Linked DNA regions of Priestia megaterium. The protein of the gene in region 1 interacts with the protein of each later gene in a pairwise test. Links are inferred from orthologs where the notes say so. Each region holds a gene or a part of one and is shown on either strand. Other genes may lie near its edges.

What was found.
Region 2: the proteins of CEQ83_RS25370 (region 1) and ndk interact in binary tests that used the Escherichia coli proteins (3 or more experiments, as listed by UniProt). The link is inferred for Priestia megaterium from one-to-one orthologs.

What each region holds. Positions count from the first base shown.
Region 1 is NZ_CP023317.1:4,940,694-4,949,781, reverse strand. Bases 5,580-8,454 are described here. They hold CEQ83_RS25370 (uracil-DNA glycosylase), read left to right. Parts: upstream 5,580-6,617; coding sequence 6,618-7,292; downstream 7,293-8,454. Other genes in these bases: gerQ (spore coat protein GerQ), read right to left, coding at 8,125-8,454; CEQ83_RS25360 (DUF423 domain-containing protein), read left to right, coding at 7,729-8,100; CEQ83_RS25365 (YwdI family protein), read left to right, coding at 7,396-7,713; CEQ83_RS25375 (staygreen family protein), read right to left, coding at 5,994-6,440; zwf (glucose-6-phosphate dehydrogenase), read right to left, coding at 5,580-5,688. Also shown: ald (alanine dehydrogenase), read right to left, coding at 1-846; CEQ83_RS25390 (PucR family transcriptional regulator), read right to left, coding at 1,099-2,334; gndA (NADP-dependent phosphogluconate dehydrogenase), read left to right, coding at 2,731-4,143; more of zwf, read right to left, coding at 4,186-5,579; more of gerQ, read right to left, coding at 8,455-8,607; CEQ83_RS25350 (cell wall hydrolase), read right to left, coding at 8,634-9,056. UniProt on the Escherichia coli protein: Excises uracil residues from the DNA which can arise as a result of misincorporation of dUMP residues by DNA polymerase or due to deamination of cytosine.
Region 2 is NZ_CP023317.1:4,099,098-4,102,711, reverse strand. Bases 9-2,834 are described here. They hold ndk (nucleoside-diphosphate kinase), read left to right. Parts: upstream 9-1,109; coding sequence 1,110-1,559; downstream 1,560-2,834. Other genes in these bases: aroC (chorismate synthase), read left to right, coding at 2,688-2,834; CEQ83_RS20945 (CheR family methyltransferase), read left to right, coding at 1,771-2,553; hepT (heptaprenyl diphosphate synthase component II), read left to right, coding at 29-994. Outside these bases: more of aroC, read left to right, coding at 2,835-3,614. UniProt on the Escherichia coli protein: Major role in the synthesis of nucleoside triphosphates other than ATP. The ATP gamma phosphate is transferred to the NDP beta phosphate via a ping-pong mechanism, using a phosphorylated active-site intermediate.

The DNA.
Region 1 (9,088 bases):
TGTTGTAATGTGGTCAATTGTTTCAACGATACCACCTTGGTCGATTGCTACGTCAACAATAACAGAACCTGGCTTCATGGTTTTCACCATTTCTTCTGTTACGAGTTTTGGAGCTTTTGCACCTGGGATTAATACTGCACCAATCACTAAATCTGACTCTGCTACTGCATCCGCAATGTTATAGGGATTTGACACTAGCGTATTGATTTGGTTGCCAAAGATATCGTCTAATTGACGTAGGCGTTCAGGACTTAAATCAATAATTGTTACATCAGCACCGAGGCCGATTGCGATTTTTGCAGCATTTGTACCAACACCGCCGCCTCCAATAATCGTTACTTTTCCGCGGCTAACTCCAGGAACACCCGCTAATAAAATTCCTTTTCCGCCGTTTGATTTTTGAAGGAATTGTGCACCAATTTGAGCAGCCATACGTCCTGCTACTTCGCTCATAGGTGTTAATAGAGGCAATGTACGATTGACTGCCACTGTTTCATAAGCAATAGCCGTTACACCGCTATCTTTTAATGCTTTTGCCAGTGCTGGTTCAGCTGCTAAGTGAAGGTAAGTGAATAAGATAAGACCTGGTCTAAAATAGCCGTATTCACTTGCTAATGGTTCTTTTACTTTCATGACCATTTCAGCTTGTGCCCACACGTCAGCTGCTGTCTCAACAATTTCAGCTCCGGCTTTTACATAATCTTCGTTTGTGAAGTTACTTCCAATACCCGCTTCATTTTCAATTAATACACGATGACCTGTACCAACAAATGATGCTACGCCTGCTGGTGTAATCGCTACTCGGTTTTCGTTGTTTTTGATTTCTTTTGGTACGCCAATAATCATGATTAATTTCCCCCTTGGTCGTTTGTGTATCTTTAGTATAAAGAAAGTTTTGTGAAATTTCTTTGTCTAGAAAGAAGAATTGAAGAAGCGGTTTTTGTTTAAACACACAAATGTAACCGCTTACTTATCAGAATTTTTAATTTTTATGTCAGGTTATCTAACATTGTTAAGGGAAGAAAACATAAAAAAAGAGCTATTTATTTATCGGAAAATAAATAAATAGCTTTCTGTTAAAAAATATAACATTATCTGTTATTTTTTATATTTCATTAACTTAATATCAATATAAAGAGTCATTTTTTGATTAACATCCTTTAAGTTGATATCACCAATCTCTGAAATTCGCTTTAATCGATAGCTAAGTGTATTCATATGCACATTTAATTCTTTGGCTGCTTCATTAATATTGTTATCATTATTTAAAAATACTTCAAGAGTCTCCACCAAGTTACTGTTATGACGAAGGTCATAATCAGTTAGCTTCTTTAAAGAATGGTTTTCAAATTGATCTTGAACGCGCTTGTCTAAAATAACATCTAGAAATTGATAAATACCTAATTCTTGATAGTTAATAATCTCTTTTGTTTCTTCTGGAAACTTACTTTTCATATCTAATACGTTCAAAGCTTCTTTATAGCTTTTTTCGATATGATCGTGCGATGAATAAATACTGCTGCAGCTGGCTTTAATTTGAGTAACATCAAAGCGTTCATGCATGTTTCCTCTAAAATAGTCTACAAAATCTCGCTGTTCATCAAGAGGATTTTCAACCGCATCCAAAGAAAGCAGTAAGATTAAATCATTGCAATCAATCGTATAAAGAACGATTTTTAAGCGGTGCATTGTTTTCAACATATACGAAATTTGGCGTTCAGCTTCAGGCGTAATATCTTCTTGGAAGCGGAAGATAGCAATGGAAAACGCTGATGGAGCCGTAATTTGAGCTTCATAAAACGCTTCTGAAATTTCTTGGCGAGACTTAATGTGGCCAGTTAATAATTTCCAGAAAAATTCCTGTGAGCGCTCCTCTCGTTTGTATTTTCGAATTTGAAGCTGCAGCAATTTGTTTTTTAATACATTCGCAGCTTTTTTTAATAGCTCCACTTCTTCATCGCCTAAGGCTTTCTCAATTTCCACAGCCCAAATGAATCCTAGAACTTCTTCATTTTTCCAGATAGAAATGGCTATACGATCTCCAAGCCCGATTTCATTTATATTTTTCACACGCACAGGTTCATTTGTCTCAAGCAGTTTCGGAATAATGCCTTCTTTCCATAAGTTGTTAATGACTTTTTCCGGAACTCTTCTTCCAATAATCGTAGCAATACGCGCTTGGTCCGTTCTTTCATCATGGGTGCTGTAAGCTAGTAAGCGATGATTAGCATCTTCAATCGTAATAGGGCAGTTCAATACCTCGCTAATGCGATCAGCAAATTCTTCAAGCGTATCAAAATTTTCTTTGAACGGATCTTTGATTGGTTTTGTCATATATAAAATCCCTCTTCGTAAAACAAAATAAGTACTAGTGCAGCTTTTTTAGCTGCAGTAAATATAGTAAAACGGTAACAACCGTGTTGATCATCAATTCATTGAAATGATTAACTGCTTAATATTTTAACAAAAGTAATTGTTTAAGAAAATGTTAAAATGCGTCTAAAGGTAGTTAAGAATGTACGGATGATTAGTAACTGCGTTCATTTCACTTATTTTATCGAAATTTTCTTCAAAATAATCAATGTTCGGTGAGCATGATTCTTTTCAAATGTGTATAATAAAACGTATGATTATGGTTATATCAAACTTGAATCTGTAACTTTCTTTATGATATGTTCAGTTACGATTAGGTTGACCAATTCATATTACACATGAAGGGAAGAATTTAACATGGCAAAACAACAAATCGGTGTTATCGGTTTAGCGGTTATGGGGAAAAACTTGGCGCTAAACATTGAGAGCAGAGGCTATTCTGTTTCAGTTTATAACCGCTCTCCTGAAAAGACAGAAGAGTTCCTAAAAACAGAAGCAGAAGGTAAAAATTTTGCAGGTACATACAGTGTGGAAGAGTTTATTAATTCTCTTGAAAAACCGCGTAAAATTTTATTAATGGTTAAAGCTGGTGCTGCTACAGATGCAACAATTGATTCGTTAAAACCATACTTAGAAAAAGGCGACATTTTAATCGATGGCGGAAATACATTCTTCCAGGATACAATTCGTCGTAACAAAGAGCTAGAAGAATTAGGTATCCATTTCATCGGTACAGGCGTATCCGGCGGAGAAGAAGGCGCATTAAAAGGACCTTCAATCATGCCTGGCGGACAAAAAGAAGCATATGAACTTGTAAAACCAATCTTAACAGCTATTTCAGCGAAAGTTGAAGGCGATGATTGCTGCACATACATTGGACCAAATGGTGCAGGTCACTACGTAAAAATGGTTCATAACGGCATCGAGTATGGCGATATGCAGTTAATTTGTGAAGCATACTTCATCATGAAAAACGTATTAGGCTTAGAAACAGATGAATTACATGAAGTATTTGCTGAATGGAATAAAGGCGAGCTAGATAGCTACTTAATTGAAATCACAGCTGATATCTTTACGAAAAAAGATGAAGAAACAGGTAAAGCACTTGTAGACGTTATTTTAGATACTGCAGGTCAAAAAGGTACAGGTAAATGGACAAGCCAAAGTGCGCTTGATTTAGGTGTACCACTACCAATCATTACAGAATCTGTATTTGCACGCTTTATTTCAGCTATGAAAGAAGAACGTGTAAAAGCAAGCAAAGTATTGAGCGGTCCAAATGCAGCTGCATTTGAAGGCGATAAAACCGAATTAGTAGAAGCAATTCGTAAAGCATTGTACATGAGTAAAATTTGTTCATATGCGCAAGGGTTTGCTCAAATGAAAGCAGCTTCTGAAGAATATGACTGGAATTTACAGTATGGTGATATTGCAATGATCTTCCGCGGTGGTTGTATCATCCGTGCACAATTCTTACAAAAAATTAAAGAAGCTTACGATCGCGATGCAGATCTAACAAACTTATTGTTAGACCCATACTTCAAGGATATCGTAGAAGGCTATCAGTCGGCTCTTCGTGAAGTTATTTCAATTGCGGTTAAACAAGGTATTCCTGTACCAAGTTTCTCAAGTGCATTAGCTTACTATGACAGCTACCGTACAGAAACGCTACCAGCGAACCTTTTACAAGCGCAACGTGACTACTTCGGAGCTCACACATATCAACGTGTTGATAAAGAGGGCGTATTCCATACTGAGTGGTTAAAATAAAAAACAAGAAAAGCAGCTGTATACTACAGCTGCTTTTTTTATTTACTTTTTAGGTGAGAAGTTGTCTTCTCCGACTGGCCACCAGTGGAAACCGTCTTCAGCAAGCAATGCGTCTGATTCTTTTGGTCCCATTGAACCTGATTCGTAGTTCGGGAAGTTTTGTGCTTTTGTGCTTTCCCATGCTTCTGAGATAGTATCAACAAATTTCCAAGAAAGGGCTACTTCATCCCAGTGAGTAAAGTTCGTTGCATCTCCAAGCATGCAATCATAAATAAGGCGTTCATAAGCTTCCGGTGTATTCATTTTATCTCCACAGTTATTGCAATAGTTCAAGTTAATCGGTGTGGATGATGTGGCACCTGGCGTTTTACGCGCGTTCAAGTGAAGCGTAATGCCTTCTTCCGGTTGGATATGAATGACAAGCAAGTTTGGATGAATTTCTTTATCTTTATTGAAGTACAGGTTCATTGGTAAGTCTTTGAACTGTACAACAATTGTCGTTGCTTTTTCTTTCATGCGTTTACCTGTACGGATATAAATCGGTACGCCAGCCCATCTGAAGTTATCAATCATAAGCTTACCAGATACAAATGTAGCGGTATTAGACTCAGGATCAACCGAGTTTCCTTCGCGATAGCCGATAACTTCTTCTCCTTCAAGTACACCTTTGCCGTATTGACCTCGTACAAAATAATCATCTACTTCATCCACTGATAAAGAGCGAAGAGCACGCAATACTTTTACTTTTTCACTGCGAATTTCTTCCGGTGTTAATTTAATCGGCGGTTCCATTGCAAGTAGGGCCACCATTTGAAGCATATGGTTTTGTACCATATCTCGAAGGGCACCTGAAGATTCATAGTAACGGCCACGGTCTTCTACACCAAGCGTCTCACTAGACGTAATTTGGATGTTTGAAATGTATTGGTTGTTCCACATCGGTTCAAATAGAGCATTTGCAAAACGGATAACTTCGATATTTTGCACCATTTCTTTACCGAGATAGTGGTCGATACGATAAATTTGATCTTCCTTAAATGCATGGCGAATTTGTTCATTTAATTCTTTAGCAGAAGGATAATCATGGCCAAACGGCTTTTCAATGACTAGGCGGCTCCAGCCTTCTGTTTGTGTTAAACCTTCATTTTTTAAATTCGAAGCAATCGTTCCGAAAAATTCAGGTGCCATTGCTAGATAGAAAATACGATTTCCAGGCACGTTGTATTGCTCATCAAGGCTTTCTGTTAGGCTTTTTAATTCTTGATAAGAAGCGACATCTGTTACGTCAAACGGTTGGTAATAAAAATGTGAAGCAAACTTTTCAATGTCAGCGTCACTGTTTTTGAAACTGCTCACTGATTTTTTTACATTTTCGCGTAATTCGTCATTAGTCCAAGGTCTTCTTGCGACACCAACAACAGCGAAATCTTCCGATAGTTTGTTCGCTTTATATAAGCGGAAAATAGAGGGGAATAACTTACGTTTTGCTAAATCACCTGTAGCGCCAAAAATTACGATAATGGATTTTGGTTGTACATTTGTCATTACTTCTAGGACCTCACTTTGTCGTAGTTACGTTCAATTTTTTTCCGCTTTAACAGACAACACTTAAATGAAATCTGGGGATTCATTGCCCGTTAAACTCGGCCTTTATAAACAAACGAATGATTGCTTGTTTACCTTTTCCTTTATGTATAGAACTACTAATAAATTGTAACGATTTTAAAGGGTTAACGCAAATAGATTAAAACAATTTGTAGTTATTATTCCATGTTTTTAACAAGTTTAAAAGTATTTTGTTTCGAATACGGAGAAAAAGCTACCGTTATTTTAACAGTAGCTTTTCTCATTTATTTATATTGATACAGGGAACCGATAGATTTTTTTGTTGAAAATGGCAGCTCAGGGCTATCGGCAATGATAAAAATAGGACAGTGCATTAAAAGTGGATGTTTTTCGAAAAAGGAAGCATCAGCGTGATAGATAGACGATAGAATAACAGGGAGCTGTTCTAAAAAGTGAAGGTAGCGTGTAATGGTTTCATCTGTTGATGTATGCGCACCGATGTAATAATACACAGTAAGGGAATAAAAACCTTTATCGAAGACGAAGGATGCTAAATATTCGTTCCGCTCTTTTTGCATATGATCGTAGGCAAATTCAATGCCGATTTGAATGGAAGGAACAGAAGTGTGTTGACCTGGGAAAACGGTGTATTTTCTTGGTATCATTGGTTCAACGGGTGTAACACCCAGGCTGTAGGTTACGTCTATTTGGTGGGGATTGCTGATGATCATATGGAATCCCTCCTTTAATATAAAAATACACTCTTTATAAGTGTATACAAAGTTTCATTGAACATGACAATATTAAAATATGCCCAGGCTCTCAGCGTATTTAAAGCAGGCAACGTTTGAGCAGGCGGCAGAGTTTACGATAAAATAACAAAAAAGATTATTATGAGGTGATAAGCAATGAGTATTTTAAAAAATGACTGGGCTCCTTTATTAGAAGAAGAATTTCAAAAAGACTATTACATACAGCTTCGAGAATTTTTAGTGGATGAATATAATCACCACACCATTTATCCTGATAAATATGATATTTTTAACGCTTTACACTATACGGATTATAAAAATGTAAAAGTTGTCATATTGGGACAAGATCCTTATCATGGACCAAATCAAGCGCATGGACTGAGCTTCTCTGTTCAACCAGGAGTCAAAACACCGCCTTCTTTAGTGAATATTTACAAAGAGCTGAAAAATGAAATGGACTATCACATTCCGAATAACGGTTATTTAGTCAAATGGGCAGAACAAGGTGTTCTTTTGCTTAACACTGTTTTGACGGTTAGAAGAGGGGAAGCGAATTCTCACAAAGGAAAAGGATGGGAACAGCTGACGGACCGCATTATTGAATTAGTGGCACAAAAAGAGGAGCCGGTCGTGTTTTTGCTGTGGGGCAAACATGCACAAGCTAAAAAAGAGCTCATTCATCATTCACACCATTTAATTTTGGAAAGCCCGCATCCTAGCCCATTTTCAGCTAATCGAGGCTTTTTTGGCAATAATCATTTTCAACGAGCAAATGAGTTTTTGCTCCAACACGGACGTCAATCCATCGATTGGCAAATTGATGATGTGTAAAAGTGAGCATTTCATGAAGATTAGCTTCAGACATAGCCTCCTATTTCATCTTTTGATAAAATAGCTGTATAAAGTCATATTGAATGTAAGATGAGGTGTCTACATGGATATAAAAATGGCGCAGCTCCTTGATAAAATTAGTGCAGAAGTACAAAAAGCGAAGCACCATTCGAATAGTGGGAACGTTCGAGATCAATTGGTTGCTATCAAAGCACTGTGTGAGCTTGCATTAGATCAAAATGAAGAGGTTTCAGCATCGAAACCTGTCTCGGTTTCAAAACCTGTTGTCATGTCTTCACCGGAAATTATGCAATCGCCTGAGATTATGCAGCAACAGATTATTCAGTCATCCAAACCTAATTTTGAAGGAACGAAATTGAAATCAGATGATGCAAACGGCGATAGTTTGTTTGATTTCTAAAGTGAGGAGAAAAACATGAAACTATTTTTAATAATCGGTGCAATCAATGCGATGTTAGCGGTTGCTCTTGGTGCCTTTGGAGCACACGGGTTAGAAGGGAAAATCTCAGAGAAGTATTTAGAGGTATGGAAAACAGGAGTGCAGTACCAAATGTTCCATGCAATGGGGCTGTTCGTTATTGCGTTTTTATTAAGCAAATTTCCTCAGTCTTCTTTGTTAACAGCTTCGGGCTGGATTATGTTTGCAGGGATTGTGCTGTTTTCAGGCAGTCTCTATGTATTAAGTACGTCCGGTATTAAAGTTCTCGGCGCGATTACTCCCCTAGGTGGAGTTGCTTTTATTGTAGCCTGGATTTTAATTGTTGTTGCAGCTGTAAAATGGCTATAAAAAAACCCCTGAAAAGGGGTTTTTTTAACGCGGAGAATAATTGCTCAACTGTTGGCCTCCACCGCCAAATGGATAATTGTATTTAATTTCTTCATCGAAGGTAATGTAATCAAGATAAACCATAAGCAGTACATAGCGCGTTCCAGTCTGTGGATCGCTTAAAATGATATGATCGCGTCCGGCCGCTTCAATAATACCTCTAAAGACCTTCGCGTTCCACTGCGTATTATTTTCAAACGTCATATATACAGTCGCTATTTTTCCTCGATTTAAACGTAAAATATTTTCAATATATGATTCTTCAATAGGCAGTTGATTTGGGTCTTGCGGGGCACCACTGCCTCCAGAAGAGGTAGGGGGTGGCCCTCCTTGGCTTTGCCCTTGAACCTGCGGCTGGCCGCCTGGCTGGGGCTGCTGCGGCTGAGGCATATAATAAGGGTAGTTTGGACTCATATACGGATTTTGCATATATTGCTGTTGCGGTTGATTAGACTTTGGTTTTTTCATAGGAACCTCCTTCAAACAAAAAGAAATTAGTAAACTCCTGGACAATCAGCTTGAGTTGGTGCAAAGAAACAGTGAGATTTAAATCGTCCTGTGTTATTTTGGTTATACCATTGAGCAGGACAGTCGCCGCTGGGCTTGAAAAACCACAGTGAGTTTTCCGCGGGGTTAAAACGTTCCCCTCTTAATACACGTCGTGCAAGTGTAATTTCAGACTGGCGGGCACGCTGATAAAAGTAGCCTTTTTGAGTTGCTTCAAATCCGCCTGGGTTTTGAAATACCATCTGACGAATGGTTCTTATATTTCTAAAATCCAAACAGGGAGCTTTAGCGCGGTTCACGCCTACATTTCCTACCAGTAACATCCCTTGTTTTCCTTCACTTTCAGCTTCAGCTCGAATGAGTCTGGCTAGGAGCTTAACATCTTCTTCGTTGTGTGCAACGACTGCCATTATCCCACCTCGCTTACTTGTGACACTGTTGT
Region 2 (3,614 bases), 840 kb from region 1 along the record:
AATGAATATATAATGCAAGGTGAGTCCAATGAAACTAAAAATGATGTACGCTTTTTTGAATACGGATATTACCCTTATTGAGAAAGAACTTGAACAAACTGTTCATACCGATGAAACACTTATCACAGATGCTTCTCTTCACCTTTTACAAGCAGGGGGGAAACGAATTCGCCCTGTATTTGTTTTGTTGGCAGCTAAATTTGGGCATTACAATATCGACCAAATCAAACATGTGGCAGTAGCGCTTGAGCTGATTCATATGGCGTCTCTTGTTCATGATGATGTTATTGATGACGCTGATAAGCGACGGGGAAAACCAACAATTAAGGCAAAATGGGACAATCGTATTGCTATGTATACAGGGGATTACATCTTTGCTCGTGCACTTGAAGTTATGAGTGAGGTTAAAGATGTGGAAGCACATAAAATTTTATCTAATACGATGGTGGAATTAACGCTCGGTGAAATTGAACAGATTAAGGACAAATACAACCTAAACCAAAACTTACGCGTGTATCTGCGTAGAATTAAACGTAAAACGGCACTGCTAATTGCTGCAAGCTGTCAGTTAGGCGCAATTGCAGCGGGAGCTCCTGAAGATATACATAAACGTTTATTTTGGTTTGGATATTACGTGGGAATGTCATTTCAAATTACGGATGACATTTTAGATTTTATCTCATCAGAAGAACAGCTTGGGAAACCAGTTGGCAGCGACTTACTGCAAGGAAATATTACGCTGCCAGTTTTGTATGCCATTGAAAATGCTGAGTTTCGAGATAAAGTAGAACAGCTTTTCGAGAGGGAATATGAGCAAGAGCTGATCGATGAAATTATTTCTGATATTAAATCTTCTAACGCCATTGAACGTTCATTTGAGATGAGCGATCGTTATCTGCAAAAAGCGATGAGCATTTTAGAAGAACTGCCGCCAAACAAGGCGAAAAAAACGCTGCATCAAATTGCGAAGTACATTGGAAAACGGAAATTTTGATTTATTTACTTTCATAAGTTGTAAACTGCTCGAAACAATGTTAATATCTTCATGAGGTGTGATTGCGCTTTCAAAACTTGTTTACATATCATGAACTTCAGGGGTGGAGAGTAAAATGATACAAAAAACGTTTTTAATGGTCAAACCAGACGGGGTACAAAGAAGCATTATTGGTGAGGTTATTTCTCGCTTTGAGAAAAAAGGTTTTCAATTAGTTGGAGCTAAGCTTATGCATATTTCGCAGGAATTAGCTGAAACACACTATGGTGAACATAAAGAGAAACCTTTCTTCGGTGAGTTAGTGAAATTTATCACATCAGGTCCAGTTTTTGCTATGGTATGGGAAGGTGAAAACGTGATTTCAGTATCACGTCAAATGGTGGGGAAAACTAACCCTCAAGAAGCGCTTCCTGGGACTATTCGAGGTGATTATGGACTGATTGTGGATAAGAATATTATTCACGGCTCAGATTCACCAGAAAGTGCGGAGCGTGAAATCAGCTTATTCTTTGAAAGTGAAGAGCTGACTTTCTATAAAAAAGACGCAGACGCTTGGATTTACTAATTTAGATAGCGCAAAAAGACGAATGAATTTTCATTCGTCTTTTTTATTGTGTGTATAAATAGGCTTCTAGGCTATTAAGTGCAAAGATTTCCCCGCATAAACATTTTCATAATGTATTCCGATATATTAATAAGAAGATAAGCGTATATAAAGGTTTTATTTCTTTATACGTCTAACATAAACGTATAGGAATGAGAAAGGAGAGTCAAAAATGATAGATGAATACGACGCGTTTGTGGAGAAAATAAAAACAAAAACAGGCATTGATTTATCACTATATAAGCAGTCTCAAATGCACCGCCGCCTCACCTCGCTGTATGAAAAAAAAGGTTTTTCTAGTTTTTTTGAATATTATCGAGCAATGAACAGTAACAACGAACTGCTTGAGGAGTTTTTAGATCGGATGACGATTAACGTGTCAGAGTTTTATCGCAACTATCAGCGGTGGGATATATTGGAGCAAAAAATTTTACCGACTCTTGTAAAAGGAAAAACAGATCTGAAAGTGTGGAGCGCTGCCTGTTCAACAGGGGAAGAGCCGTATACACTAGCGATGGTTTTATCAACATTTTTTCCGCTTTCGCGTATTTCTATATTGGCGACCGATCTGGATGAAAAAGTGATAGAAAAAGCAAAAATAGGCTTTTATGATGAACGTTCACTTCAGGAAATGCCTGTTTCGATGAAAAATAAGTACTTTCAACAAAGAGGAACCGGGTACTTATTAGATGAAAAAATCAAAAAAACAGTTATTTTTCAAAAACATAACTTACTGTCAGACTCTTTTCCTAAAAACGTTGACTTGATTGTTTGTCGAAACGTGCTTATTTATTTTACCGATGAAGCAAAGCATGCTTTATATGAAAAGTTTAGCAGAGCTTTAGCACCTGGAGGCATCTTATTTGTAGGGAGCACAGAGCAGATTTTCACTCCGCAAAAGTATGGGTTTGAAACGGCTGATACGTTTTTTTACAGAAAAGTAAAGACCATTTAATTGAGATAACCTGAAGCGATTTCTTACAAGCTGAGGTGAAACTTTTTATATATTCTTATGTTATAGTATGGTATAGTCATATTTAAAAATGGAAAAATTCTGACGAATAATACATATTAAGCGGAGGTACGATTATGCGATATTTAACAGCAGGAGAATCACATGGTCCACAGTTGACTACTATTTTAGAGGGTGTTCCCGCAGGACTTCCTTTAACAGCCGAAGACATCAATACAGATTTAGCGCGAAGACAAAAAGGTCATGGTCGCGGAAGACGTATGCAAATTGAAAAAGATCAAGCGGAAATTTTAAGCGGTGTTCGCCACGGCTATACGCTAGGATCTCCTATTACGTTAGCGGTAGAAAATAACGACTGGAAACACTGGACAAAAATTATGGGCATCGAGCCAATTTCTGAAGAAGAATCAGAAGAAGTAAAGCGTAAAATCTCAAGACCAAGACCAGGGCATGCCGATTTAAACGGCGCTATTAAATATGGTCATCGCGATATGAGAAATGTATTAGAACGTTCTTCAGCTCGTGAAACAACTGTAAGGGTAGCAGCAGGTGCTGTGGCTCGTCAAATCCTTGCTCAGTTCGGGATTTCTGTAGCTGGACATGTATTAGAAATTGGCGGCGTACAGGCAAATCCTCCTCAATACAAAAGCTTAGAGGAACTTCAAGAAGTCACTGAAGCTTCTCCAGTAAGATGTTTTGACTCAGCTGTTGAGAAAGACATGATGCAAGCAATCGATGATGCTAAGAAAAACGGCGATTCGATCGGAGGCGTAGTAGAAGTTATTATTGAAGGCGTGCCAGCAGGAGTGGGCAGCTATGTCCATTACGATCGTAAATTAGATGCGAAGATTGCTGCAGCTGTTATGAGCATTAATGCATTTAAAGGCGTTGAGTTTGGGATTGGATTTGAAGCGGCTCGCAGACCAGGAAGCGAAGTTCATGACGAAATTCTATGGGATGAAGAGAATGGATATACCCGTAAAACAAACAACTTAGGCGGCTTTGAAGGTGGCATGACAACAGGTATGCCAATTGTAGTACGC